Regions from separate parts of the Bradyrhizobium sp. YCK136 genome, predicted to be linked through region 2. Evidence: predicted binding sites of a transcription regulator. Region 2 holds the regulator's gene; each other region holds the start of a gene.
The links. Region 2 encodes LexA, which represses DNA repair genes until DNA is damaged. Its sites were predicted from a motif close to TGTTCNNNNTGTGTTCNG; they were not measured.
Positions count from the first base shown of each region.

Region 1: ACFLEY_RS35065 (PA0069 family radical SAM protein) is a predicted target of LexA. The motif match lies at 3,866-3,883, and genes of this name have one in related genera.
Region 3: uvrA (excinuclease ABC subunit UvrA) is a predicted target of LexA. The motif match lies at 4,365-4,382, and genes of this name have one in related genera.

Region 1 covers NZ_CP172424.1:7,246,805-7,256,428, forward strand. The annotation lists gene ACFLEY_RS35050 (glycosyltransferase family 39 protein) at 1-951, opposite strand, end outside; gene ACFLEY_RS35055 (ribonuclease HII) at 1,267-2,127, opposite strand; gene ACFLEY_RS35060 (VOC family protein) at 2,204-2,656, opposite strand; gene ACFLEY_RS35065 (PA0069 family radical SAM protein) at 2,681-3,844, opposite strand; gene ACFLEY_RS35070 (phosphoketolase) at 4,055-6,442, shown strand; gene ACFLEY_RS35075 (acetate/propionate family kinase) at 6,447-7,643, shown strand; gene ACFLEY_RS35080 (hypothetical protein) at 7,726-9,624, shown strand, end outside.
Region 2 covers NZ_CP172424.1:5,243,279-5,252,902, forward strand. The annotation lists gene ACFLEY_RS25705 (alpha-hydroxy acid oxidase) at 1-85, shown strand, start outside; gene ACFLEY_RS25710 (HAD family phosphatase) at 100-726, shown strand; gene ACFLEY_RS25715 (hypothetical protein) at 892-1,110, shown strand; gene glp (gephyrin-like molybdotransferase Glp) at 1,334-2,545, shown strand; gene lexA (transcriptional repressor LexA) at 2,721-3,416, shown strand; gene ACFLEY_RS25730 (hypothetical protein) at 3,703-3,903, shown strand; gene ACFLEY_RS25735 (hypothetical protein) at 4,097-4,528, shown strand; gene ACFLEY_RS25740 (GAF domain-containing protein) at 4,753-5,694, shown strand; gene ACFLEY_RS25745 (ComEC/Rec2 family competence protein) at 5,704-7,983, opposite strand; gene ACFLEY_RS25750 (DUF2171 domain-containing protein) at 8,079-8,312, opposite strand; gene ACFLEY_RS25755 (MFS transporter) at 8,705-9,624, shown strand, end outside.
Region 3 covers NZ_CP172424.1:5,015,146-5,024,769, reverse strand. The annotation lists gene ACFLEY_RS24585 (HAD-IA family hydrolase) at 1-325, opposite strand, end outside; gene ACFLEY_RS24580 (hypothetical protein) at 370-1,188, opposite strand; gene uvrA (excinuclease ABC subunit UvrA) at 1,294-4,269, opposite strand; gene ACFLEY_RS24570 (outer membrane protein) at 4,569-5,321, opposite strand; gene ACFLEY_RS24565 (outer membrane protein) at 5,545-6,234, opposite strand; gene ACFLEY_RS24560 (outer membrane protein) at 6,470-7,249, opposite strand; gene ACFLEY_RS24555 (single-stranded DNA-binding protein) at 7,699-8,187, shown strand; gene ACFLEY_RS24550 (DUF2306 domain-containing protein) at 8,388-8,786, shown strand; gene gyrA (DNA gyrase subunit A) at 8,954-9,624, shown strand, end outside.

The DNA of each region.
Region 1 (9,624 bases), 2.0 Mb from region 2:
GACGGACTCGAGCCCGAACAGGCCGGAGATCAGCACCGCACCGAGCGCCGGCGCCAGCGCGAAGAAATAGACGAAGTTGCGCGCCAGCGGCTCGACCGGCGGGCGGTAGATGATCGGCGCCTCCTCGCCCTTGGCGAGGAACAGGCCGGTGTTGAGGAAAGTCAGCGCCGGGATCGCCGCCGCGCCAAGCACGAGCCCGCCGAGCAGCCAGGCCGCGTGGATCGCGCGGGTGCTCAGCTCGGCGACCGCAGGCAGGGCCGGCAGGACCAGCGTCTCGGCGCGCATCAGCCAGACGGCATAGGGCAGCGCGAGCACGGCGACAACGATCAGCGCGAACAGCGGATCGAGCGCGAGCAGCGTGCGGCGGCCGCCGGCGGTCGCAAACGCGAAGACGACGAGCAGCAGGAGCAGGAAGACCGCCGCGGGCGTCGTCAGCAGCAAGAGCCCGGCCTCGATCGACCAGGCGAACCAGGCGTTGCCGCGGCGCTGGCCGATGATCTGCCAGGAATGCAGCAGCAGCAGCGCCCACAGCGGTCGCGCCAGCACCGGCGGGCCGAAATCGAGCGCGGGCGAGGAGAAGGCCAGCACCGTCATCGTCAGCAGCACGGCCAGCACCGCCTGCTGCGAGCCGACCACGGCGCGGGAGAGATGGTAGAGCGCGATGAAGGTCGCGATCTCGCAGACCTCGGCCAGCACATAGACGCCAAACATGTGACCGCCCGCGGCGCGATAGGCGATGTCGGCGAGCCAGACCGGCAGCGGCGGGCCGAGATCGGTGCCGACCTGGTATTCCCTGCCGAAGGCCAGGAGGGTCGCAAGGGTGCCGGGCGGGCTGCGATAGAACGCCAGCGCCACGAACAGCCACATCGCGGCCTGGAGCAGCACGACGATCCACACGATCAGCCGCGGCCGGGCGCGAATGAGCTCGATGACCAGGGAGGTAAACCGCATGCAACGCCCGAAAGATGCAGCCAACCCGTCCAGCCGGCCCTATTCGCTCACGAGTGTTTTGATAAAGGGCGCTACGCGTTGTGGCAACGACCGTCTGCTCCCTCTCCCCGACCGTGTGTCTTCTCCCTCTCCCCGCTTGCAGGCGCGCGACGAGCTTCGCTCGCGCTGGGAGGGTTGGGGTGAGGGGGAGCGTCCGCAAGGATAGTGACAGATTGACTCGCGGAGGCTTCCCCTCACCCGCATCCCATCTTCGATGGGCTGCGGCCTCTCCCCGCGCACGGGGAGAGGCGAAGAGCCCGTCGCGAGAGATGAGTATTAGAGGCCCGCCGACGTATCGACCTGCACGCTTGCTTCCACCCGCACCTCGACCTCGGTCGCCGCGAACAAGTCGCGCACCGGCTCGACTGTCCAGGGCATGTGCTTGGCGCGGGCGGCGGCGACGGGAGCGAAGAAGCTGCGGTGGTGGACGGTCGGGCCGAGGCGGTTCAGCGCGTCGAGATGCTCGGGGACGCCGTAGCCCTTGTGCTGCTCGAAGCCGTAGCCCGGGCAGTCCTGCGCCAGCGCGCACATCAGCCGGTCGCGCGTCACCTTGGCGACAATGGACGCCGCCGCGATCGACAGGACGATGCCGTCGCCGCCGATCACGGCCTCGCAGTCGCATTCCGTATCGAGCCGGTCGCGGCCGTCGACGAAGACGTGGCGGGGCGCCTCGGGCAGCGCCACCACGGCGCGCTTCAGCGCCCACAGCGAGGCGCGCAGGATGTTGTCGCGGTCGATCCGCGCGGGCGAGGCAACCGCGACCGAGACCTGCGCGGTGGCGCAGATCTTGTCGAACAGCTTTTCGCGCTGCTCCGCCGTCAGGCGCTTGGAATCGTCGATGCCACGGGGAATGCGGTCGGGGTCGAGAATCACTGCGGCCGCCACCACGGGACCTGCGAGCGGCCCGCGGCCGGCCTCGTCGCAGCCCGCAACCGGCCAGATGCCGCGCTTGATCAGCGCGCGCTCGCGGCGGAAGCTCGGCGGCGCGACGGCAATGACGCCTTTCGGGCCCGCGCTCTTGCCGGTCGAAGGCTTGGCCGCCGAGGCCTTTCCAGCCTTTGCAGGTGCAGCCTTCCTCGCAGCGTCCTTCCTGGGCGCAGCTTTGGCCGACGTCTTGGCGGATTTATCCCGAATCATGGCGGGGATCGTGCGCAAGCGGCCCTGCTTGCGCAACCGGGAACCCCTCGCAATTCCCGTTATTCAGGCGAGCCGCCTACTCGGCCAGATGCACCCGCCGGTCCTCACCGACCTCGATGCCCGGCGCGACCACGACTTCCCAGGGATGGCCGTCGGGGTCGGCGAAATAGCCGGAATAACCGCCATAGTCGGTCTCATGCGCCGCTTTCAGCAGCGCGGCGCCCTTGTCGACAGCGAAGGCCAGCACCGCATCGACCTCCTCGCGCGTGGCGCAGTTCCAGGCGAGCGTGATGCCGCGGAAGGTCGTCGGCCTGGGCTTATCCGGCAAGGCCGCGTCGGCCGCGAGCTGGTCCCAGTGAAACAGGGCAAGCACCGGACCGCCGGTATCGTAGAAGGCGACGGCCTCGCCGGTCGCCTTCAGCCGGCGCGAAAAGCCCAGCGCATCATAGAACGCGATGCTGGCGCGAATGTCGCTCACACCCGTGATGACCGTGAGCCGCGGCACCGGGGGCGGCAGTTCCTTACTCATGACACACCTCGTTCGCCTCGGCTCCTAGAACAGGCTGAGCTGATCGCCGTTCCGCTTCGGCCGCGCGAAGTGATCCATCGTCAGTTTTGCGCGACGCTTGTTGAGCCCCAGCCTGTCGCAGGCGATCTCGAAGCGGCGGCCGATGGTCCAGGCCATCGGGCCGGTGCCCTTCATGCGCTCGCCCCATTTCGCGTCGTAGTCGCGGCCGCCGCGCATGTCGCGGATCAGCGTGAAGACGTGACGATAGCGGTCCGGATAGTTCGCCACCAGCCATTCGCGGAAGAGGTCGCGCACCTCCAGCGGCAGCCGCAGCAGCACGTAGGAGGCTTCCTTGACGCCGGCATGGGCGGCCGCATCGAGAATTCGCTCGATCTCGGAATCGTTCAGCGCGGGAATCACTGGCGCGACCATCACGGTGGTGGGAATGCCGGCGTCGGAGAGCTGCTTCAGCGCCTCCAGCCGCTTCGGCGGCGTCGAGGCCCGCGGCTCCATGGTGCGCGCCAGCTTTGGATCGAGCGAAGTAACCGAGATCGCGACCTTGGCGAGGTTGCGCTTCGCCATGCGCGAGAGAATGTCGATGTCACGCACCACCAGCGCCGATTTGGTGACGATGCCGACGGGATGACCAGCGCGCTCCAGCACCTCCAGGATGCCGCGCATGATTTTGCGCTCGCGCTCGATCGGCTGATAGGGATCGGTGTTGGTGCCGATCGCGATCATCCGCGGCTCATAGCCTGCTGCTGCGAGCTCCTTCTCGAGCAGCGCCGGGGCCTCCGGCTTGACGAACAGTTTTGACTCGAAGTCGAGCCCGGGCGACAGGCCGAGATAGGCATGGGTCGGCCGCGCGAAGCAGTAGACGCAGCCGTGCTCGCAGCCGCGATAGGGGTTGATCGAGCGGTCGAAGCCGATATCGGGCGAATCGTTGCGGGTGATCACCTTGCGCGAGGTGTCGACCGCGACCGTGGTCTTGAATGGCGGCAGCTCTTCCAGGCTCTGCCAGCCGTCGTCGAAGGCGACGCGCGCCTCGGCCTCATAGCGGCCGCTGGCGTTGGACTGCGCGCCCCGCCCCCGCCTGCGCTGCTTGTCGATGGCGACAGCGAGCTCGGGGAAATCAGAAGGCGCACCCGCCGGCTCGGAGGGCGCCGTGACCGGCGGGTGCTTGAGAGCATGAGAGGATGCTGGACTCATGAAGCCAAGATAGCACGTCAAAGGAACAAATCAAGAACAAGAACAAAAAACGTGAAAACAACCCCATGCACAGTAGAGGCGCCCAAACTTCGGGCGCCTGCCTTTGACCTCACGCAACATCGCCGTCACCACGATCTCGTTTGATGCCGCGAAGGATCGATCGCGCCGGAACTCGGTTGGTGACGATCCCGGGTGAAGGTCGGCAGGAACATGACAAATCAACAACAATCGGCCGCCGCGAGCAGCGACCTCGATCTCCTTGATCGCTACTGGCGCGCCGCCAACTACCTCTCCGTCGGGCAGATCTACCTGCTCGACAACCCCCTGCTGCGCGAACCGCTGCGGGCCGAGCACATCAAGCCGCGTTTGCTCGGCCATTGGGGCACGACGCCCGGCTTGAACTTCATCTATGCCCATCTCAACCGCGTCATCCGCGCGCTGGACCTCAACGTGCTCTATGTCTGCGGTCCCGGCCATGGCGGGCCGGGCATGGTCGCCAACACTTATCTCGAAGGCAGCTACAGCGAGATCTATCCTAACATCGCGCGCGATGCGGACGGATTGCGCAAGCTGTTCCGGCAGTTCTCCTTCCCCGGCGGCATCCCGAGCCACGCCGCGCCGGAGACGCCCGGCTCGATCCACGAAGGCGGCGAGCTCGGCTACGCGCTGGTGCACGCCTATGGCGCGGCGCTCGACAATCCCGACCTGGTCGTCGCCTGCGTCGTCGGCGACGGCGAGGCCGAGACCGGCCCGCTCGCGGCGTCCTGGCACTCCAACAAGTTCCTGAACCCGGCGCATGACGGCGCGGTGCTGCCGATCCTGCACCTCAACGGCTACAAGATTGCCAACCCGACCGTGCTCGGGCGGATGCCTGACAGCGAGATCCGCGATCTCTTCCGCGGGTTCGGCCACGAGCCCCTGTTCGTCGAGGGCGACGATCCCAAATTGATGCACCGGATCATGGCGGATGCGCTCGACGTCGCATTCGCCAGCATCCGCTCGATCCAGCAGCACGCCCGCGACGGGCGCAAAAACGTCGAGCGGCCACGCTGGCCGATGATCGTGCTGCGCAGCCCGAAGGGCTGGACCGGTCCGAAGGAAGTCGACGGCAAGAAGGTCGAAGGCTTTTGGCGCGCGCATCAGGTGCCGGTCGCAAGCTGCCGCGAGAACCCTGCGCATCTGAAGGTGCTCGAAGACTGGATGCGCAGCTACGAGCCGGAGAAACTGTTCGACGCGAGCGGCGCGCTCGTCCCCGAGCTCCAGGCGCTGGCACCCGAGGGCAATCGCCGCATGGGCGCCAATCCGCATGCCAATGGCGGGGTGCTGAAGAAGGAGCTGAAGCTGCCGGACTTCCGCAGCTTTGCCGTCGAAGTGCCGCAGCCCGGCGCCGTCACGGGAGAAGCGACGCGCGAGCTCGGCAAATTTTTGCGCGACGTCATCCGCCTCAATGCGCAAGAGCGCAACTTTCGCATCATGGGTCCGGACGAGACGGCGTCAAACCGGCTAGATGCGGTGTTCGAGACGACCGAACGTGTCTGGATGGAGCCGATCGAGCCTTACGACGTGCATCTCGCGCAGGACGGCCGCGTGATGGAGGTGTTGAGCGAGCATCTCTGCCAGGGCTGGTTGGAGGGCTATCTGCTCACCGGTCGCCACGGCTTCTTCTCCTGCTACGAGGCCTTCATCCACATCGTGGATTCCATGTTCAACCAGCACGCCAAATGGCTGAAGGTGACGCGGCACCTGCCGTGGCGGCGTCCGATCGCCTCGCTCAATTATCTGTTGACCTCGCATGTCTGGCGCCAGGACCATAACGGCTTCAGCCATCAGGACCCCGGCTTCGTCGACCTCGTCGCCAACAAGAAGGCCGACATCGTTCGCATCTACTTCCCGCCCGATGCCAACACGCTGCTGTGGATCGCCGATCATTGCCTGCGGACGTACAACCGCATCAACGTGATCGTCGCCGGCAAGCAGCCGGCGCCGCAATGGCTGTCGATGCAGGACGCCGCCACGCATTGCGATGTCGGCATCGGCATCTGGACCTGGGCGGGCACGGAAGACGCGGGTGGCGAGCCCGATGTGGTGATGGCCTGTGCCGGCGACGTGCCGACATTGGAGACGCTTGCCGCCGTCGACCTGCTGCGCAAGGCGCTGCCGGATCTGAAGATCCGCGTCGTCAACGTCGTCGACCTGATGACGCTGCAGCCGCAGGACCAGCATCCGCACGGCCTGTCCGACCGCGACTTCGACAGCCTGTTCACGCGCGACAAGCCGGTGATCTTCGCCTATCACGGCTATCCCCATCTGATCCACCGGCTGACCTATAACCGCACCAACCATGCCGGCCTGCATGTGCGCGGCTTCGCCGAGGAAGGCACCACGACGACGCCGTTCGACATGGTCGTGCTCAACGAGCTCGACCGCTACCACCTTGCGATCGAGGCGATCGAACGCGTGCCGGGTCTTGCGACCAGGGCCGCGCAGGTGAAGCAGCAGCTCCGCGACAAGCTGATCGAGCACTCACGTTACGTGCGCGAGCACGGCGAGGACATGCCCGATATCCGCGACTGGGTCTGGCCGGGCAAGCCGGGCTGACGCCATGCCGGTGCCAGAGGCGGTTCTCGTCCTCAACTCGGGCTCGTCGAGCATCAAGTTCGGCCTGTTCGAGATCTCGACAGCAGAGCCCGCGCTGCTCTGCAAGGGCCTGCTCGACGAGCACGAGGCCAGGCCCCGGCTCGTCGTGAAAGGCCCCGCGGGCGAAGACCTGTTCGAGAAGCGGCGGGACGAGGCCGATGCCGACGGCGGCCACCTGTTCGCCGACGCGCTCGCCTTCATCGACGACCGGTTCGGCCAAGACAGCTTGCGCGCAGTCGGCCACCGTATCGTCCACGGCGGGCCGGATCATTCAGGCCCGGTCGAATTGACGGACGATATCACCGCGAAGCTGGAGGCCCTGACGCCGCTGGCGCCGCTGCACCAGCCGCGCTGCCTCGCGCCGGTCCGCACCCTCTCCGCGATCCGTCCCGCGCTGCCACAGATCGCCTGCTTCGACACCGCCTTCCATCACGGACTTGCACCGCCTGCGAGCCGTTTCGCGATTCCGAGGCGCTATGAAGGACGCGGCGTCCGGCGCTACGGCTTTCACGGACTGTCGTTCGAATATGTCGCGGGCCGCCTCGCGGGAATCGCGCCGCAGCTCGTTGCGAAGCGCACCGTCATCGCGCATCTCGGCAATGGCGCAAGTCTCTGCGCACTCCGCAACGGCCGCAGTATCGACACCACGATGGGACTGACGCCGCTCGACGGCCTCGTGATGGGCACGCGAAGCGGCACGATCGACCCCGGCGTGCTGCTCTATCTGCAACAGCACGAGGGGATGTCGGTCGAAGACGTCCAGCACCTGCTCTATCACGAGTCGGGCCTGCTCGGCGTCTCCGGCATGTCGGCGGACATGCGCACGCTGCTTGCGAGCCGCGAGGCTGCGGCACGGGACGCGATCGATCTCTTCACCTTCCGTGCAGCGCAGGAGATCGCGATGATGGCGACCACGCTTCAGGGGCTGGACTGTCTGGCCTTCACCGGCGGCATCGGCGAGCATGCCAGCGAGATCCGCAGCGCGATCGGCGAGCGTCTCGCCTGGCTCGGCGTGCGCATCGATGCAGCGGCGAATAGCGAGGGACGCGAGCGGATCGGCACCGGCGACAGTGCGGTCGATATTTTCATCATTCCCACCAACGAAGAGATCACGATCGCGCGCCATTGCGCCGCGCTGCTGCGCGAACGACACGCTGCGTGACGGTTTTATGAATGATCTGTCGCAATGAGGCCGTCGCAACTTCGCGGCATAAGGACGGCATCAACCGTTGCGCGGACAGACCATGAAAACCCAGATCATCGAAGAACTCGGACAGGGCGACATCCTGTTGCCCGCGCTGGTGGCGGAAGGGCTTGCCGCCAATGACCGAATCAAAGTGCGGATGAGTGCGCTCCAGGCGGCGGCTCGGAATGCGCAAGATCCCGATCGTCCCGCCAGCGAGCTTGCGGTCGAGAGTCACGCCGCCGGCATTGCACCAGCCGCGATCGCAACGCTGATCGGCGGCGCCCATCTGGTCGGACCGTCCCGGCTCGCGGCGCCGAACCTCGCCAAGCTGATGAAGGAGATCCAGGACGACGCTGCGGCCATGATCCGCGCCGTCAGCGCCGGCGCGCCGTCGGACGGCGACAAGGCGAACGCGCGGCTGACGGCGATCCGAAGCGCGGGTCTGCTCGATGCCACCAATGAAATCGATCTTTCCCGCATTGCCCGCCTGACCGGCGTTGCCGAGACGGCCGGCGCCAGCCTCCATCGGCTGGTGATGGATCTGCACAAGGCGCTGAACAAGCTTGCGGCGAACTGTTCGGAGGAAACGCTCGACGGTGCCCATGTGTTCGGACTGCACGGCGAAGATCGCGGCGCGGTGGAGGTCTTCATGAAAGGCCTGAACCAGACGCGAAGGCTGAAGTTCAACCACCCCGGTCTCGACACCATGGCGACCCGCTCGGGCGGCCGGCTGCTGATCCAGAACGACATCGGCACCACGGACGCCCATGTGGTGGTGATCGCGGTCAAGAAGAACGCGGTCACTGTCACCTACACCGACGTACATCTGGCGCGGGCAAAATTCTTCATCTCGCTGTTCGACAAGTTCGAGGCGAGTTGGAGCGGGCTCGACCGCCACACCGCCGCGGGCCTCGGCGAAGACAATTCATTCTATCTCGTCACCGGCCAGTATCAGCCGGCTCACGCCGCGGATCGCAACGAATTCCTCGCGGCCGTGGGCGCCGCGCTGGTGTTCCTGATCGACTGGAACAAGGCGCGCAAGCTGCTGCGGACCTGGGTTGCCAAGGACGACGCCACACGAATCCTGGAATGGGCGGCGCGACAGCGGATCGGCCATCGCGGCTTTCTCGAGCTCGGCGGCAACGAGCTGTTGGGGTCGGCGGTGCGCAACGCCGCCCCCGCGCGCATCGGCTTCGGCGAGCGGCTCGACCAGGCGCTCGGCCGCGCCGCCGCGATCGATTTTCTGAAGGCGGCACTGCGCGCCTCCACCGAGGCGCTGCTCGCAGGTCGCTCCGTCAGGACGGTCCGCGACCAGATCGAAGCCGACCTGGTGCGGCATCTGGAGCGCGTTGACGGCACCCTGCTCGCCGCGGTGCTGCGCCAGATCGGACTTGCCCATGATCTTGTTGCGGCGATCTCCCGCCATATTGCGACGCTTCGGGCCGGCCAGCCGGCCGATCGCAAGCTGCTGGCAGTACGCTGCGGCGCGATCGAACAGAAGGCCGATCGCATTGCGCTCGAAACGCGCAAGGAAGTCGACCGGCTCAACGCCCGGCCAACGATCGCCCAGTTGATCGATCGCGCCGAAGAGGCCGTCGACGAACTGGAGCAGGCGGCCTTCATCGCCTCGCTGATGCCGGAGCGAACTGATCCGTCGCTGCTGGCCGCACTCGCCGAACTCTGTGTGGTGGCGATGACCGCGACCGAGGTCGCGGCCAGCGGCGTCGCCGCGGCCACCGACGTGCCGGAAGGGCGGCGCGCCGATTCCGAGGATGCGCTGTCCGCCGTGAGCCGCCTGATCGATGCCGAACATGCCGCGGACGGCCACGAGCGTGCGACGACCGCGCTGGTCTTCGGCGGCGGCTTCGACGTCGCGACCTCGCTCTCGGTGCTCGAGCTTGCCCGCGCCATCGAGCGCGCCACCGACCGTTTCGCCGGCTTCGGGCATCTGTTGCGC
Region 2 (9,624 bases):
CTGCCTGCATCCGGCCACCGCGACGAACACGCCGAGCGTGTTCAGCGCGTTCCCGCTGTTCGACCACGAACCTTACCGGTACTGATCCGAAAGGACGCAATGACCTCGCTCTCTCCCGGCAGCGCGGATGCGCTTCTGTTCGACCTCGGGCGCGTCGTGCTCGACATCGATTTCTCCAAGGCGATCGCCTGCTGGGCGGGACACGCCGGCTGCAAGCCGGAGGCAATCGTTGCGCGCTATGTGCGCGACAGCGAGGCGTATCGGCTGCACGAGGTCGGCAAGATCAGCGACGAGGAGTATTTCGCCTCGCTACGGGCCTCGCTCGGGATCGGCATCTCGGATGCGCAATTCCTCGAGGGCTGGAACGCGATCTTCGCGGGTGAAATGCCCGATGTCGCGGAGCTGTTGCCGCGTGCGGCGAAGCAGATGCCGCTCTACGCCTTCTCCAACACCAACCAGCCGCATGTCGACCATTTCTCGAAGGAATACGCCGACCTGCTCGGCCATTTCCGCGAGCTGTACCTGTCGTCCAGCATCGGCCTGCGCAAGCCGGACGCGGCGGCGTTCGACCATGTCGTGGCGGCCATCGGTGTGCCCGCCAGGCGCATCGTGTTCTTCGATGACCTCGCCGAAAACGTCGAGGGAGCGCGAGCGCGCGGATTGACCGCGGTGCATGTGACCTCGCCCCGCGATGTCGGCGACGCGCTCGAGGCGCTGGGAATCTGATCGAGACGCATCGGCTGGCGGGTGAAACCGGGGAGCTCCCGGAACCGATCTAGCCGAAATGAGGAACCAAATCGCTTTGTACATTTTTATACAGAGTTCCGGGAACGGAATGCCCGCTTCCGGACTCTTGAGTCCGTTGGGACTTCTACAGACGGACGTATCATCGTGTTGGGCAAAACCTACCTCACCAAACAAGCCTCTCTTCTGCTCGAATTCGCCAGAACGACTTCGGATTCTGACCTCTCCGCCAAGCTGATCAGCAAGGCCGCCGACCTGAAATCCCAGGCCGATCCGCTGCCCGACAAGGATCAAGGCCCCAAGCCCCCTGACGTGGCTCCCGACGTGGCGCCGGACCTCCGTCCGGACCGCCAGACCGGTCGATGACCGATGCTGGCCGTGGCTCCCGTCATTGTCGTCCTTGCCATGGCCACGCTCGTTCCCGTCTTTCTCGTCCGTCAGATCATGCCGCGGCAGAGCTGACGGTCCCTCATGACTGGACGGATCAAGCAGGATAAATCCTGATCCGGTCCCATTTTGCTTCATCGCCCGCGCTCGGCTAGAACTCTTGCCGCCCATTCGTCCAGACTTTCCGAGCAGGAGTTTCGCCGTGGCCTTGATGCCGGTTTCTGACGCGCTCGCCGCGGTGCTGGCCGGCGCGGAGCCGCTGCCTGAAGAGATGATTCCCCTCGACGAGGCCTACCACCGCGTGCTCGCACGCGACGTCGCGGCGCGGCGTACCCAGCCGCCCGAGGCGATGTCGGCCATGGACGGCTACGCCGTGCGCGCAGCCGATGCGGCCAGGGTCGACGCGCAGCTCACCATGATCGGCGAGGTCGCGGCGGGCCGGCCGTTCGCGGGAGCGGTCGGCGCCGGCGAAGCGGTACGAATCTTCACCGGCGGCGTCGTTCCCGCCGGCGCGGACGCGGTCGTGATCCAGGAGGATACGGTCGCCGAGGGCAAGCGCATCACGATCAAGGAAGCCGCTATCGCCGGTCGGCACATCCGGCCCGCCGGCGTCGACTTCCGCGAGGGCGACGTGCTCCTTCGCAAGGGAACCCGGCTCACCGAGCGCGACCTCGCGCTCGCCGCCGGGATGAACCATCCAGACCTGCCCATCCGCCGCCGTCCGAAGGTCGCGATCCTCGCCACCGGCGACGAGCTGGTGATGCCGGGCACCACGCCGGGCCCCGGCCAGATCGTCTATTCCAACGGCTATGCCCTGCACGCCCTCGCCCGCCAGGAGGGCGCAGATACCATCGACCTCGGCGTTGCCGCCGATACGCTGGAGGCCACCACAGCCGGCATCCGCCGTGCCCGAGAGAGCGGCGCCGACATCCTGATCACGATCGGCGGCGCCTCGGTCGGCGACCACGATCTGGTCCAGCAGGCGCTGAAGGCCGAAGGCATTGCGATGGCGTTCTGGAAGATCGCGATGCGGCCGGGCAAGCCGATGATGCACGGCCGGCTAGGGGCGATGGGTGTGATCGGCCTGCCCGGCAATCCCGTGTCGTCCTATGTGTGTGGCTTCCTGTTCATGGTTCCGTTGATTCGCGCCCTGTCGGGCCGCGCCGTGATTCACCATCGTCGCGAGCGCGCCGTGCTCGGCCGCGATGTCGGTGCCAATGACCAGCGCGAGGACTATCTTCGTGCGCGCCTGGAGCGGCGCGACGACGGCATGCTTGTCGCCCTTCCCGTCAATCATCAGGATTCCTCGCTGCTTGCGAATCTCGCTGCGGCGCAGGCACTTCTCGTGCGCGCGCCGTTCGCGCCGAAGGTCGAGGCAGGCGCGCCTTGCGAGGTGCTGCGACTGCCCGCCTGAACGCACTGGTCCTGCGCGTTCCGCGAACTTTGTCGCGTTCACGGTAAATTAAGCAGTTGCGGAACACATATCGAACATATAGTGTCCGTTCATGATTTGTTTCGAGCATCTGGCGGCTCGCCGCTGAATTCACCGTCTCGGAATCGAACGACATCAACCGGGGGATTTGGTCGAGATGTTAACGCGCAAACAATACGAGCTTCTGCGATTCATCAGCGAGCGTTTGAAGGAAAGCGGTGTGCCGCCCTCCTTCGACGAGATGAAGGACGCGCTCGACCTGCGCTCGAAGTCAGGCATCCATCGCCTGATCACCGCACTGGAGGAGCGCGGCTTCATCCGGCGCCTGCCCAACCGGGCCCGCGCGATCGAGGTGATCAAGTTGCCCGAGCTGCAGGCCGCCGCCGGCAACCGCCGTGGCTTCACTCCGAGCGTCATCGAGGGCAATCTCGGCAAGGTGCGAGCGAGCTCCAGCGCGGACGAGGGCGAACGCCCCGTCGCGGTGCCGGTGATGGGCCGCATCGCGGCCGGCACGCCGATCGAAGCGTTGCAGACCCGCAGCCACACCATCAGCGTACCGCCCGACATGCTCGGCTCGGGCGAGCACTACGCGCTCGAAGTGCGCGGCGACTCGATGGTCGAAGCCGGCATCCTCGACGGCGACATGGCGCTGATCCAGCGCAATGAGAGCGCCGACACCGGCGACATCGTGGTGGCGCTGATCGACGACGAGGAAGCGACGCTGAAGCGCTTCCGCCGCCGCGGCGCCTCGATCGCGCTCGAGCCCGCCAATGCGGCCTATGAGGTCCGCATCCTGCCGCCCAACCGGGTGAAGATTCAGGGCAAGCTGATCGGCCTGTACCGGAAGTACTGAGCGTGATCCGGACTGGAGGGCCGCGTTAGCACAAAGTGCGCAGCGGTTTTCCCTCGCGACAAGCGCAGGACGCGCTTGCGCGGAGATCATGCTCAAACAATCACCTAAAGCGCGGCCCGCCGGTTGGCGACCCGCGCGTTGACGATTGGAGCGACGATTGTCCGCTCCAGCTGGATAGTCTTTCTGGTTTTGCTCAGATTATCCGGCCCCTCTCTAGCGCTACATCCTCGCGACGCAGCACGAAGCCCTCATCGCTTCGTGGCCCTGGAGATCGAGGAGACAATCAATGCGCAAGATCGTTTTGAGCACCGTCACGGTGGCGCTGATCACAGCATCCGCGTCGCAAGTCTTCGCCGCACCGTCGCACCATGCCCGCAAGGCAACGCAGACGACGAGCGAGCAATTGCGCAATGCCCGCAACGCCGTCGCGCAGCCGTCGCAACCCGCCTGGCAATATTCGGGCTGGTCGGCACCTGCAGGTCGCTGACGGAGACGCACGCCAAATGCACGGAAGCGGTTTTTGTTCCTGAGGCATTTGAAAAAGATATTGTGATGGCAGCCTGCGGACCCAAGCCGCAGATTTGCCTACAACCAAGAAGACGCTAACATGCTTCCACTCTGATAGAGGCCAGTGCCTCCGAAGGAGGCGCGGGTCGCTATCCCTGAATGAGGAGCACCCGATGTGTGACTACAGCCTGCATGCCGTCGCGACGCGTCCCGCACAAGTCGGCGAGACGATCGTCACGACCACCTTCCGCGGCACCTCGACGCGCGGCTTCGCCTCCGAGGCCGACATGTCCGTCGCGGTCTGCCTGCTGCCGGGGACGGAGCTCGCCTTCGCCGACAACGTCCGCTACGACAATCGCTGGATCTGGACGCGCACCATCAACTCCCGCGTCGGCAAGTTCGGCAAGATCGATCCGCACATTCCCGATCGCCATCATGACGCGATCGAATTCCCCGACGGCAAATACGTACTCGTGACGCAACTCGTCGAAGGCCAGCGCGCGACCGTGCTGCAATTGCCGGTGACCCAGCCGGCCGGCGAGCGTGAACACAAGCCGGAGATCATCGCCGACAGGCCGACGATCACACGCCTGCCGATCGGCTGATGTACCTCCCCCCGGCGCAGAGGTCGGGGCCGGGATTGAAATTGCCATCGCCGGCCGTGGCCGGCGAGATGGTATGATTTGCGTCTTCCGGAATCCAATCCGCCGAGATCAGGCTCGCACCTGCCCATCGCACGAAGTTTGCGCGGCCCTGCCTGAATTTTGAACGTCCGTTCCGCGGCCAGATCGCCGATGCTGTCAAAGGCTTGAGGCGGCGGACACGTTCGATGAAAACCTTCATTCGCGTCGTTGAACTCTGGGTGCCGGACCGGACGCGCATGCGGCTGGAATTCGGCGGCGGCCTCTACGGCGAAGGGCTGTCCGCGTTCAAGGCCGTGAGCGAGGACTTGCGCTTCGGATACGACGAGGGCCTTCCCGGCAAGGCCTGGGCCAGCGGCCATCCCGTGATCCTCACCAAATTCGCCAACTCCTATTTCAAGCGGACCGACCAGGCGCTCGCGGCCGGCCTCACCTGTGGCGTGGCGGTGCCGGTGTTTTCAGGCGAATTCTTGCACGCCGTCATGGTGCTGTTCTGCGGCGACGACGAGGCGCATGTCGGCGCAATCGAGCTCTGGCACAACGATCCCGATAGCTCCCACGAGATGGGGCTCGTCGACGGCTACTATGGCACCGCCGACATGTTCGAATTCAACTCCCGCCACACCAGGTTTCCCCGCGGCTTCGGCCTGCCCGGACGCACCTGGAAAGCGGGCCTGCCGCTGATCATCAAGGACCTGCACAACGCCAGGAGTTTTCTGCGCTGGGAAGACGCCGCCGAGGTCGGGATCAATCTCGGCGTCGGCGTGCCCTATCGGACTGGCACCGACCAGACCTGGGTGCTGACTTTCCTCTCCGCACAGGCGACGCCGATTGCGCGACGCTTCGAGATCTGGGTGCCGAACGAGGCCCGTTCGGCACTGGTCTTTCGCGCTGGCGATTGCAGCGCGCAGACAGACCTTGCCGCGCTCTATGCGGACAAATCTATCGCCAGGGGCGACGGCAGCATCGGCGGAGCCTGGGCCACCGGCATGCCCGCGCTCAACGACGATCTCGGGCACGACGGCTCGGCCGCAGCCGCGGAGGCCCGCGCAATCGGACTGAGCCAGATGGTGGCCCTGCCGGTAATAGGGAGTGCCGGGCTCGAAGCCGTGCTGGCCTGGTACCTGTAAGCCGTCCGCTCAATCCTCGGCCTGCAGGTCGGCCTCGGACGGCGTCGCGTCCCGGTTACGGGGGGCTGCCGCCTGCGGCGCAAGGCTCACGCTGAAATCGCCCTCGCCGGCGGTCGCCGGCGACCACGGACGATCGGTGCCTCTCGCTTTCACCGCCTGAACCGCAAAGCCGTCGCCGCGCCGTGTCAGAGCGAGCGCGCCTTGCGCCGCGAGTCGCTGCCGGTCGACCACCATCGCCACACAATCCGGTGGCGCCGGTCGCGCCGTCACCACCAGCGCAGCGCGGCTGCAATCATCCGCCAGAGCGTCGATGCGCAAGGCCAGCGCGACCAGGCGCCCGTCGGCGAGCGGCGTCACGCAGCCGGCCTCGTCGCACGACACGCCGGCGGCGAGCGAGGGACTACCGGCATCGCGCGGATCGGCGTCGGCAGCCAACCACTCCTTCAGCAGAAAGCCGTCCTTGTTCGCCCGGATCATTTGCAGGTGCCCGTCCCTGCCCCGCACCGCGACACTCTGGCCGTCCCCGGCGATCAGAATATCCGGCTGCCGGCCTGCCAGCCCCCAGAGGATCGCGACCAACAGCACCAGCGCGCCTGACCAGCGTAAGGGCGTGCGCAGCAGGCCCATCACGATGATCCCGAGGCTCGCCGCGATCAGCGGCGCAATGCCGAACGCCGGGATGCGGCCGACCGCGCCCGGCAGCGCGGCCACCCAGCGCGAGACCGCGACCATCCAGTCGATGCCGATCCCCATCAGCCACCAGAACACGCCGTCGAGCCCGAACGGCGCCGCGAGCAATCCGAGCAGTCCCGCCGGCATCACCAGCGCCGACACCACCGGCATCGCCCCGAGGTTGGCAAGCACGCCGAACGGGGTGACGCGGTGGAAGTGGAAGGCCGCATAGGGCGTGGTCGCAAGCCCCGCGATCAGCGAGGCCAGAAACAGCATCGCGATCTCGCGGCCGCCCCACATCGCGATGCGCGCGGTCGCCGAATGATCGGGCGAAGCGAACAGGTTCGGCATGCCGATCTGCACCAGCGCAACCAGCCCCAGCGTTGCCGCAAACGACATCTGGAAGCTCGGATGCACCAGCGCTTCGGGCGCGACCGCGAGCACGATCAACGCGGCCACGGCCAGCGTGCGGAAGGTGATGGCGCGTCGGTCGACCATGACGGCGATCAGCACCACGGCGGTCATGAAGAACGAGCGTTGCGTCGCGACCTCCGCGCCCGAGAGCAGCAGATAGAATGCGGCGGCCACCAGCGCCGCAGCCGCCGACCATTTCTTGATGGGGAAGCCGACCGCCAATCCCGGAATCAGAGCGAGCAGCGCGCGGACCGCGAAGAACACGACGCCGGCGACCACCGCCATGTGGTAACCGGAGATCGAGAGCACATGGCCCAGCCCTGAAATGAACATGGCATCGTTGACGGGCGTGGTGATCGCGTCGCGCCGCCCCGTCAGCAGCGCCGTCGCGATCGCGCGATTGTCGCCTTCGAGCGTTGCCCGGATGCGCGCGTCGATCGCATCGCGCAGGCCCTGCATGAAGGCGGCATAGCGCAGCCGCAAGCCACCGGCATCGGGCGGCACCGCTGCCGTGATCGCCCCCATCACGAAGCCGGAGGCGCCGATGCCCTGGAAAAACATGTCGCGCGAGAAATCGTAGCTGCCGGGGCGCACCGGCGAAATCGGCGGCATCAGCCGCGCCTTCAACTGCACGAAGCTGCCGACCTCCGGCGCAGTCCCCTTGCGCACCGAGAGGCGCACGCGCTCCAGCTTCACCTCGCTCCGCTGCGCCTCCATCGCGGCGACACGCAGCACGAAACGGTCGGTGCGCTCGCGGATGTCGCGCGTCTCGACGAAGCCCGACAACGACACCGAATAGAGCGGTTTTGCGAGAACGGTGTGAGCAATGCGCGCCGTCTTCCAGGTCGCCACGGCAAAACCGGCCGCAATCGCCGCGATCATGATCGCGGGGGCGAACAGCCGGCTCCGCCGCAACAGGACGGCGCCAAGCATGAGCGCGGTGGCCGTCGCGCCAACGACCCACAGCACCGGCTCGTGATCGGCCGCAAAGTAGAGCGCGATCCCGCTGCCGAAGGCCACAGGCACCCACGGCAACAGCCGCCCGGCGCCGGCCTCGGCGCGCATCCATCCGCGCAGTGTCTCGACGAGTGCGGGCCAGGCGCCAAATCCCGCCGGCGCAAAGCCGCCGGCCGGAGCAGCCCGGCCAACGGGCCAGGTCCCCGCAATCCCTTGGGACCGTGCTGGCCGGCCCGGCTCCGCCATTCCCTGCACCTTGCGATACGCGACGGAGGCCGAAGCTACCGGAACGTGCAGGGCGGCGAATAGCGGTACAGATCAGGAACGAACTCGATCGAGCCCTACTTTTCCTCTTCCATCGTCACGGCGACATCCGCCTTGGCCGACAGCCGGACCTTGTTGCCCTCGACGCCGGCGACGAGGCCCTTGTCGATGAAGTGATGATGGCTCCTGTGGCTGCCCTCGCCGCTGTCCTTCTTGGTCAGTTTGATCCGATGGCCCTCGACCTTGTCGACGGTGCCGATGTGGACGCCGTCGGCACCGATGACTTCCATATGCTCTGCAATGTTCTGCATGGCGGGCTCCTCGCTCGGGACCCACACAACGCCCGAGAGGTCCTTTCCGTTCATTCGTGACACGACCGCCCGGCGCGATGGGCGACTGTTCTGTCTCTGGACGGGGGCAGCCTGGGTTCGGGTCGATTGAGCCGAAAGTCTCATAAGGGGCCGGCCTTGGCAGGACTAAACTGCTCTCCACGCCTCCCCCGCACAGACGGGCCAGGTCGTGACAGCTCGCGGTACCGAAGGCCGCCGAAGCTCTTCTCAGGTGGTTCAAGGTTCCTCTGAGACCAGGCGTTGCGGACGCAACTCGCAATTCTCGCCTGTAGCGTCGCACACCAAACGCACTCCGCGAGCGAACTGGCGCTGAAATGCGCGAGGAGTGGGTTTGAGTTTGATAGGAGCAGCACATGGCAGTTCAAGTACCGCACGATTTCCGCCGCGTGATCGTTGCTGCATCGGTGGGAAACGTCATCGAATGGTATGATTTCTATATCTTTGGCAGCCTGGCCGCCGTTCTGTCGGTCAAGTTCTTCGAGCAATCCCACCCGGTTGCAGCCCTCCTCAGCACGATCGCTCTGTTCACTGCGGGCTTCCTGATCCGCCCGCTGGGAGCCTTCCTCTTTGGATGGATGGGTGACAGGGTCGGACGAAAATATACATTCCTCATCACGCTGAGCGGAATGGGACTGGGTACGGGGGCAATCGGGTTGATCCCGACCTACCAGTCCATCGGTCTAACGGCGGCGTTCCTTCTGTTCGGCCTGCGCATGATCCAGGGTCTGTGCCTGGGCGGCGAATATGGCGGCGCCATCACCTATGTCGCGGAGCATGTGCCGGACGACAAGCGCGGCTACTACACCGGCTGGCTACAGACCTCTCCGACTCTCGGCATCGTGGTGTCGCTGGCCGTGATCGTCCTGACACGGACCTGGTTCGGCAATCAGGTCTTCGACGAATGGGCCTGGCGCGTTCCGTTCCTGGTGTCTTTCCTGCTGGTGGCCATCGCGATCTACATTCGGCTCCAGCTCCAGGAGACGCCGATCTTCCAGGAGATCAGGGCCCGCGGCCAAATGACGACGAATCCGTGGAAGGAGGCCTTCCTCAGCTCCAACATCAAATACATCGGGATCGCGATCGTGGTCCTGATCGGACAGGGCGTGGTCTGGTACAGCGGCCAGTTCTGGGCGCTGTACTTCCTGCAGCAGGTCTCCAAGGTGGATGCGCTGACCTCGGCCTACATCGTGGGAGCCGCGCTGCTGATCGCAACGCCGAGCCTGATCTTCTTCGGCTGGCTGTCGGATCAGATCGGCCGCAAGCCGGTGATCCT
Region 3 (9,624 bases), 230 kb from region 2:
TGTCGGAAGTCACCAGCGCGAGCTGCACGCCGTTCTCGGCCAGCGTCTGCAGCATCGTCTCGACGCCGGCAAACAGCGAGATCTCGCCAGCTGCCTCGGCCTTCAGCCGCCGCGCATGCCGCGCGATCGCCGGCAGCTTCCACAGCGGCACCTCAAGCCGGCTGAGGATCTCGCGCGACGAGGCATGCCGCAGCCCCTCGATGTCCTCATCGGCGACACGCCGAAAGCCGAAGCGGTCGGCGACGTCGTTGATGGTGCGCAGGAACCAGGGGAAGCTGTCGGCTAGCGTGCCGTCGAGGTCGAAGATGGCGAGGGAGTAGGGCATTTGGCAAAAAAAACTGAAGAATGTACGATGCTATGTCCGAAAAACTACTTGCCGCCGATACGCTTCATAATCAGATTGATCTCTCGGATCATCGCGGAGACGTCTTCATGGCTGGACTTGTTCTTGGTTGTCCACTCCTGAGCTTTCTTGAGCAAAGTTGAGCATCCGCCTGCGAACGATTGTTGTTCAGTAGTCGACCAATGATCATAGTGCTTGGCGGCAAGGCCAGCTAGTGCTCGGCCGGCTTTAAACGGGTAGTGGCGATTATCGTCCTTGAAAATTTGCTTGAGGAGAAGATTGAACCCGGATTTGAACAGCCGAAATGCCTGATCGGCCCCATCGATCCACGCTGCATGCTCCAGCTGAAACCTAGCGTAATAGTTATCAATCCTTATTGTATTTGGGCGGCTTTTCGAATTCTCGCGCGCGTAGGCGTTCTTGAACGCGGTTTCGGCGTCTGAAAACTTCGACGCAATTGTGGACGCAATTCCAAGCTTCCCTCGTGAACTATGTCGCGCGAACTCGATCGCGTTGTCGTAGTTCGTGGTATAAATACGCCGCCAAGGTAGCTTATAAAAATCAACAAGCTCTTTTGACATCGAATGAACGGTGAGAGCGTTCAAGAGATATTCGTAGAGGCGGGCGGACCCAAATTTCTTTACATAGAAGCTTGATATCTTTTCTAAGGGGAAGACCTTCTTAGTGCCGGTTTCAGTATGAAGTTGCTTGAGAAGTTCGCCATTGGGCAGTGTGGTTCCATTCTTGTTCTTGCTAAGGAACGAAAGGCCCGCACCGACGAAAAGAATGGCGCTACCTTCTAAAATGGCGTTCGTGAACGATGGCCGAATATGCGCTTGGTCCAAAGCAACTACTCCAAGCATATGAAATTGAGCAATTGATCAAATGAAGCGTTCTTCTGAGTGGTTGTCAACCAGGGATAGAATTTTGCCAAATAGGTAAGAAGAGAACTACTCCGCCGCCTCGCTCGTGCTCCGCCGCTTCGGCTTCCGCGCCTTCTTCAGCACCGGCTCCAGGAACTTGCCCGTATAGCTCCGCGGCGCTTTCGCGATGTCCTCCGGCGGGCCCCAGGCGACGATCTCGCCGCCGCCGTCGCCGCCTTCGGGGCCGAGGTCGATGACCCAGTCGGCGGTCTTGATGACTTCGAGATTGTGCTCGATGACGACGACCGTGTTGCCCTGCGCGACCAGCTCGTGCAGCACCTCCAGGAGCTTCTTGACGTCGTGGAAGTGCAGGCCGGTGGTGGGCTCGTCCAGGATGTAGAGCGTGCGGCCGGTGGCGCGCTTGGACAGTTCCTTGGCGAGCTTGACGCGCTGCGCCTCACCGCCAGACAGGGTCGTCGCTTGCTGGCCGACATGGATGTAATCGAGGCCGACGCGGTGCAGGGTCTGGAAGGTCTCGCGCACGCGCGGGACCGCCTTGAAGAAGTCGGCGGCTTCCTCGACGGTCATGTCGAGCACATCGGCGATGCTCTTGCCCTTGAACAGGACCTCCAGCGTTTCGCGGTTGTAGCGCTTGCCCTTGCAGACGTCGCAGGTGACGTAGACATCCGGCAGGAAGTGCATCTCGATCTTGATGACGCCGTCGCCCTGGCAGGCCTCGCAGCGGCCGCCCTTGACGTTGAAGGAGAACCGGCCGGGCTCGTAGCCGCGCGCCTTGGCTTCGGGCAGGCCGGCGAACCATTCGCGGATCGGCGTGAAGGCGCCGGTATAGGTCGCGGGGTTCGAGCGCGGGGTACGGCCGATCGGCGACTGGTCGATGTCGATGATCTTGTCGATGTGCTCGAGGCCCTCGATGCGGTCGTGCGGGGCGGCGCCTTCGCTGGCATTGTTCAGCTTGCGGGCGATGGCGCGGTAGAGCGTGTCGATCAGCAGCGTCGACTTGCCGCCGCCGGAAACACCGGTGACGCAGGTGAACAGGCCGAGCGGAATCTCGGCGGTGACGTTCTTGAGGTTATTGCCGCGCGCGTTGACCACCTTGATGGTGCGGCGATGGTTCGGCGGACGCCGCTCCGGCACCTCGACCTCGAGCTCGCCGGTGAGATATTTGCCGGTCAGCGATTTCGGATTGCGCATGATCTCGGCGGGCGTGCCTTCGGCGACGATGTGGCCGCCATGCATGCCGGCGCCGGGGCCGATGTCGAGCACGTAGTCGGCGAGACGAATGGCGTCCTCGTCATGCTCGACCACGACCACGGTGTTGCCGAGGTCGCGCAGGCGCTTGAGCGTGTCGAGCAGGCGCGCGTTGTCGCGCTGGTGCAGGCCGATCGACGGCTCGTCCAGGACGTAGAGCACGCCGGTCAGTCCCGAGCCGATCTGCGAGGCCAGGCGGATGCGCTGGCTCTCGCCGCCCGACAGCGTGCCGGAGGAGCGGGAGAGGGTGAGGTAGTTGAGGCCGACGTCGAGCAGGAAGGTGAGGCGCTCGCGGATCTCCTTGAGGATGCGGCCGGCGATCTCGTTCTGCTGCTTGTTCAGCGCCTCCGGCACGGTCTCGAACCACTCGCCGGCCTTCTTGACCGACAGTTCGGAGATCTCGCCGATGTGCTTGGTGCCGACCTTGACGCAGAGCGCCTCGGGCTTGAGCCGAAAACCGTTGCAGGCGCCGCAGGGCACGTCGTGGAAATACTTCGCCAGCTCCTCGCGCGCCCACTCGCTCTCGGTCTCGCGATAGCGGCGGTTGATGTTGGTGATGACGCCCTCGAACGGTTTCTTGGTGTCGTAGGAGCGCACCCCGTCCTCATAGGAGAACTTGATCTCGTCCTCGCCGGAGCCATGGAGGATCGCGTCTCTCGTCTTCTTGGGCAGATCCTTCCACTTGGTGGTCAGCGTGAACTTGTAGTGCTTGCCGAGCGCCGTCAGCGTCTGCACGTAATAGGGTGATGACGATTTCGCCCAGGGCGCGATCGCGCCCTTGCCGATGGCGAGCTCCTTGTCGGGGATGACGAGGTCCTCGTCGACATGCTGCTCGACGCCGAGGCCCCCGCAAGCGGGGCAGGCGCCATAGGGATTGTTGAACGAGAACAGGCGGGGCTCGATCTCGGGAATCGTGAAGCCGGAGACGGGGCAGGCGAACTTTTCCGAGAACAGGATGCGCTCGGGTCCGCTCTTGTCGTGGATCTTCGCGGTCTTCTTCTTTTCCTCGGCCGGCGCGGCTGCGGGCGCATCGGCGAATTCGACGACGGCAAGGCCCTCGGCGAGCTTCAGCGCGGTCTCGAAGCTTTCGGCGAGACGCTGGCCGATGTCGGCGCGCACCACGATGCGGTCGACGACGACGTCGATGTCGTGCGGAAACTTCTTGTCCAGCGTCGGCGCTTCCGCAAGCTCGTGGAACGTGCCGTCGATCTTGACGCGCTGAAAGCCCTTCTTGAGCCATTCGGCGAGCTCCTTGCGGTACTCGCCCTTGCGGCCGCGCACGACCGGCGCGAGCAGATAGAGGCGGGTGCCCTCGGGCAGCGCCAGCACGCGGTCCACCATCTGCGAGACGGTCTGGCTTTCGATCGGCAGGCCGGTGGCGGGCGAATAGGGCACGCCGACGCGCGCCCACAACAGGCGCATATAGTCGTAGATCTCGGTGACGGTGCCGACGGTGGAGCGCGGGTTCTTCGAGGTCGTCTTCTGCTCGATCGAGATCGCCGGCGACAGGCCGTCGATCTGGTCCACGTCGGGCTTCTGCATCATCTCCAGGAACTGGCGCGCATAGGCCGACAGCGATTCGACGTAGCGGCGCTGGCCCTCGGCATAGATGGTGTCGAAGGCGAGCGAGGATTTGCCGGAGCCGGAGAGGCCGGTGAACACCACGAGCTTGTCGCGGGGAATCTCGACGTCGATGTTCTTGAGGTTATGCTCGCGCGCGCCACGGATCGTAATTGCGCGCAGGCTCGAGCCCGCGTTCTGTTGTTGGCGCTTCGCCTTGATCACTTCATCCATCCCGGTGTCCTCAGGGAATCCCAAAGACGCGCGGCCGCGCCAATGGTGAAGGCGCGCTTTGCCCGGAACCGGGATCGGCGCCGATGGGGTTGTCAGCGAACGTAGGAAGAACAGCGGCGGATTTCCAGTGGGACTTGCGAATCGTCAACGGATTGTTGGCGTGCTGGCGGCATCTGGCAGCAGCGGAGCACCGGAACGGCCTCTCGCCCCACGATTCCCTGACGGCTCGGCTGTCCGCGAAAACAAAAAGGCCGGCACAAGGCCGGCCTTTCGTAACGCGATCCCGTTGGAGGCGAAGCTCAGTACTTCGCGACGACGGGGCCGCCGAAGGTGTAGTTGAGGCGGACGGTGCCCATGTCGACGTCCTGCTTGATGCTGTCGCTGCGGGTGGCCACGCCGAGGAAGGTGAAAGTGTCGGTGTGCTTGCCCATGAACAAGTGGTTGTATTCGACCGCGACCGACCAGTTCGGAGCGAAGCCGAATTCGATGCCGGTGCCGACGGTCCCGCCCCAGCGCGTTTCGTTCGCGGTGTCGAGCGTAATGCCAGCCAGAGTGCCGCTGAACTTGTTGTGGGTGACGGCCGCGCCGCCCTTCACGTACCAGAGCACGTTGTTCCAGGCATAGCCGACTTGGCCGGTGAAGAGGCCGATGGCGTCGATCTTGGTATTGTTCACCAGCGGGAAGAGAGCGGCGGGAGCGCTGACGTTCGAGCCCTTCAGGTCAGCCCAATCGCCCTGGGCTTCAAGGCCGAACACCCAGCTGCTGGACTGCCAGCGATAGCCGATTTGGCCGCCGACGAGAGCGCCGGTCGCATTGTGACAGCCTTCAGCCGTGACCGGAATTGCGGCGACTCCGACGGCGGTGAGATCCCAGCAATTATGGCTCGAGCCGCCACCGGCGTTGCCGCCGATGTAGAACCCGCTCCAGTTGTAGATCGAGGCCACGGCCACGGGCGCCTTGGTGTAAGGGCGGGCCGGCAGGTCAGCCGCCGAGGCAGGAGCCAACGCGCTGAGCACGAGCAGACTGGCCGAAGCCAGCACAATTCTCTTCATTTCAAATTCCCCAGTTTCGTTTCTCTTCGTCGGCGAAAAGCAGCGGACCCAACGACCCGACTGATGTCATTGCTATACATTATTAAAGCCAAAGGTTGTGTCACCGAGGTGCCACACCTCTCCGAAAACGCTAGCGAGCGGCTGGATTGGATACTTGGGCGCGAACAACAAAAAGGCCGGCGCGAGGCCGGCCTTTCGTGACGATGTGCGTCGGTGGCGAAGATCAGTACTTCGCGAGGATCGGACCGCCAAAGTGATAGTTCACGCCGACCTGCACGGTGTGGAAGTTGAGCGTGCCGGTGGGCAGGGCGCCCGAGAAGTAGGTCTCGCCGCCGAGGCTGCGATAGAGGTACTCGCCCTTGACCGACCACTGCGGCGCGAAGAACGCTTCGACGCCCGCGCCGACGGTCCAGCCGGAGTGGAACTTGCTGTCCGAGACGGACACGCCGAGTGCGGAGAGGGTGATCTTGTTGTCGATCCAGGCGTAGCCGCCCGTGCCGTAGAACAGGACGTTGTTGACGGCGTAGCCGATGCGGCCGCGCACGGTGCCCATCGCGTCGGTCTTCGAGCTCACGGTCGCGGTCGCAACGCCGAAGCCGGGGACAACGGTCGCGCCGGTCGCCGAGGCGCTGACGTCAGCCCAGGTGCCATCGGCTTCGACACCGAACACGACGTTGCCGGTCTGCCAGTTGTAGCCGGCGGTGCCGCCGACGAAGCCACCCTTCATCTTCGGGTCGCCCGAGCCGTTTTCCCAGGCGCCGCCACCGACGATACCGAGGTAGAAGCCGGTCCAGTTGTAGACCGAGGCCACGGCCACCGGAGCCTTCGTGTACGGGCGAGCCGCGAGATCAGCAGCCGACGCGGGGGCCGCAAAAGCGAACAAACAGGCCGAAGCCAACAAAACCTTCTTCATTTTCAACCTAAATCCCAGTCCCAGTTTCTGTTGTGCCTTCCACGATCGGGAAGGGCATCGGACGCTGTGGTCCAACTGACGTCGTGCTTACACCAGCAAAGCCGCAAGTTGTGTCTCTCAAAAGCCACAACAGTCACAAAACGTAATGGTTGCTGACTTATAGCCGCCGGCATGTCGCACAAAAAAAGGCCGGCACGGGGCCGGCCTTCAATCTTCAAGTGATATCAAAGAGATATCAGTACTTCGCGATGACCGGGCCACCCCAGCGATAGTTCACGCGGACCAGGCCGATATCGACGTCCTGACCGATGCGTTCCGAGCGTGTGAAAGCGCCGGCCGGAGCCACAATGAAGTTGCCGGAGCCGGCGAAGCCGATGGTGCGATTGCCCATGAAGATGTGATCGTACTCGACGCCGACCGTCCAGTTTGGCGCGAATCCGAACTCGAGGCCGGCACCCACGGTGCCGCCCCAGCGGGTCTCGTTGGCCCGATCGAATTCGAGGCCGGTGATGACATCGTAGCCGCGGTAGCGATCGCTGACGACGGCGCCGCCGCCCTTCACGTAGAACAGCACGTTATTCCAGGCATAGCCGACTTGGCCTGTGAACAAACCGAACGCGTTGATCTTGGAGCGGTCGCGAAGACCCGTGCCGATGAACGTCGTGCTGACGTTGTCTCCGGAGAAGTCGGCCCAGTTGCCCTGGCCTTCGAGCCCGAACACCCAGTTGGCCGACTGCCAGCGATAGCCGACCTGGCCGCCGACCGTGCCTCCGGTCGCGTTGTGACAACCTTCGCCAATCAGAACGCCGGTGACGGGAGTTACAAAATCCCAGCATTTGTGGGCCGAGCCGCCGCCGCCGTTGATGCCGATGTAGAAGCCGCTCCAGTCGTAGATGGCCGCGACCATTGGCGGCGGAGCCTTCGTGTAGGGACGCGCCGCCAGATCCGCCGCGCTTGCAGGAGCCGACAGGCTCAACGCCACTGCACCGATTGCACCAATCAAAATCTTACTCATTGCAGTCTCCCCAATTTCCGCCGCTTCTTGAAATCCCCGAAGCGGCCAAGCAGGCGCGACGCCCATATGAAATCAATTCCGAGGCAAACGTAGCCTAACGGGTGGGCAGAGTCCGTCGCCGAAATACAACAGTCGCGCGATAAGTGCGGCGTATGTAACTTAATGAATGTTAAGTGCTTTTCGTCGTTCACGGGAACCTGAAAAGGTTCCATCCGGCGCCGGCCATTTGAGCAGTGCGCGGGCACCGCCCGGGCCATATATTTCGCACTCGCTCGAACAGGAACAAATCTGGAACGAGCCGGCGGCCGATGCTATATGTGGGGATAACCTGAGGGCTGGTGGGCTGATCGGTCCGCGCAAGCGTATAGGATCGCCTCAATAGGTTGCAGAGGACCGCGGGGCGCGGTCGGGCCTTATCAATTCAGTGGCATTCGGAGTGGAGAGCGGCGATGGCGGGAAGCGTCAACAAGGTCATTTTGGTTGGAAATCTCGGCAAGGATCCTGAAATCCGCCGTACCCAGGACGGGCGGCCGATCGCGAATTTGAGCATCGCGACCTCGGAGACCTGGCGCGACAAGAACAGCGGCGAGCGCAAGGAAAAGACCGAGTGGCATCGCGTGGTGATCTTCAATGAAGGCCTCTGCAAGGTCGCCGAGCAGTACCTGAAGAAGGGCGCCAAGGTTTATATCGAGGGCGCGCTCCAGACCCGCAAATGGACCGACCAGAGCGGCGTTGAGAAGTACTCCACCGAAGTCGTGCTCCAGGGGTTCAACTCGACGCTGACGATGCTCGACGGCCGCGGCGGCGGGGGAGGCGGCAGCTTCGGCGAGGAGCCGGGCGGCGATTTCGGCTCCTCCGGTCCCGTCAGCAGCGCGCCGCGCCGCGCCGTCGCCGCCGGTGGCCGCAACAGCGACATGGACGACGACATCCCGTTCTGAGGCGGGCGGGCGCTTCGCCCCGAATTTTGTCGTGCTCGCGTAGAGCCGCAGGAATTCTTACCAATTGGCGGGCAGGGCTCGGTTTTTCCGAGCTTGCCTCATGTGCTGCTTCAAGCCTTTGACGGGGCATCATGTGAATGGTATTAACTTGATGTTAATCCTATTCACATGGATCACCCGCCGATCGGAGGAAGCCCCGCATGAGCCTCGCGCCGCTGCTTACGGCTGCTCCGGCGATCCCGCTGCATGCCTTTGCCGCCATGGCCGCCTTCGTGCTCGGCCTGGTCCAGTTTGCCGCTCCCAAAGGCACGCTGCCACACCGGACGATCGGCTGGATCTGGGTGGTGCTGATGGTGGTCGTGGCCGCCTCCTCGTTCTGGATCCACCAGAGCCGCCTGATCGGGCCGTTCAGCCCGATCCATGTCCTGTCGATCTTCACGCTGGTGGTGCTGCCGCTCGCGGTATGGCGGGCGCACGCCCATCGCGTCGCCGATCACCGGCTGATGATGATCTTCATCTTCGCCGGCGCGCTGGTGGTGGCGGGCCTGTTTACACTGCTGCCCGGGCGCATCATGCACCGCGTGGTTTTCGGGGCCTAAGGGGCGGTTTCGGGCGGCTCGTCCGGGCCCCGCCCAGGGCGGTGCCGGGGAGGGCGTAAGTCTCTGGAAAAACAGTCGGAAAAAGCGCTTCCTTTACCCCGGCAAGGGTGGTTATCAGGGGCTCGATGCGCTATATGATTCCCAGATAAACCTCACCGGATTTCCCCTTGGCTGACGACGACGACAAGCCCGGCGACCAGCCGGCGCAACCCTCGGATATTCGCCCCGTCTCCATCTTCGAGGAGATGAAGAAGTCCTATCTCGACTACGCCATGAGCGTGATCGTGGCGCGGGCGCTGCCCGATGCGCGCGACGGTCTGAAGCCGGTGCATCGCCGCATCCTGTACTCGATGAACGAGCAGGGGCACACACCCGACAAGAAATACGTCAAGTCCGCCCGCGTGGTCGGTGACGTCATCGGTAAGTATCATCCGCACGGCGACCAGTCGATCTACGACGCCATGGTCCGCATGGCGCAGGACTTCTCGATGCGCGTGCCGCTGATCGACGGCCAGGGCAATTTCGGCTCGGTCGACGGCGATCCCCCGGCCGCCTATCGCTACACCGAAGCGCGCCTGACGAAGGCGGCGCTGGCTCTGCTGGCCGACATCGACAAGGATACCGTCGACTTCCAGCCGAACTACGACAACAACGAGACCGAGCCGTCGGTCCTGCCGGCCAAGTTCCCGAACCTTCTCGTCAACGGCACCGGCGGCATCGCGGTCGGCATGGCGACCAACATCCCGCCGCACAATCTCGGCGAGGTCATCGACGCCTGCGTCGCGCTGATCGACAACCCAGCGCTCACCATCGACGAGCTCATCAACATCGTGCCGGG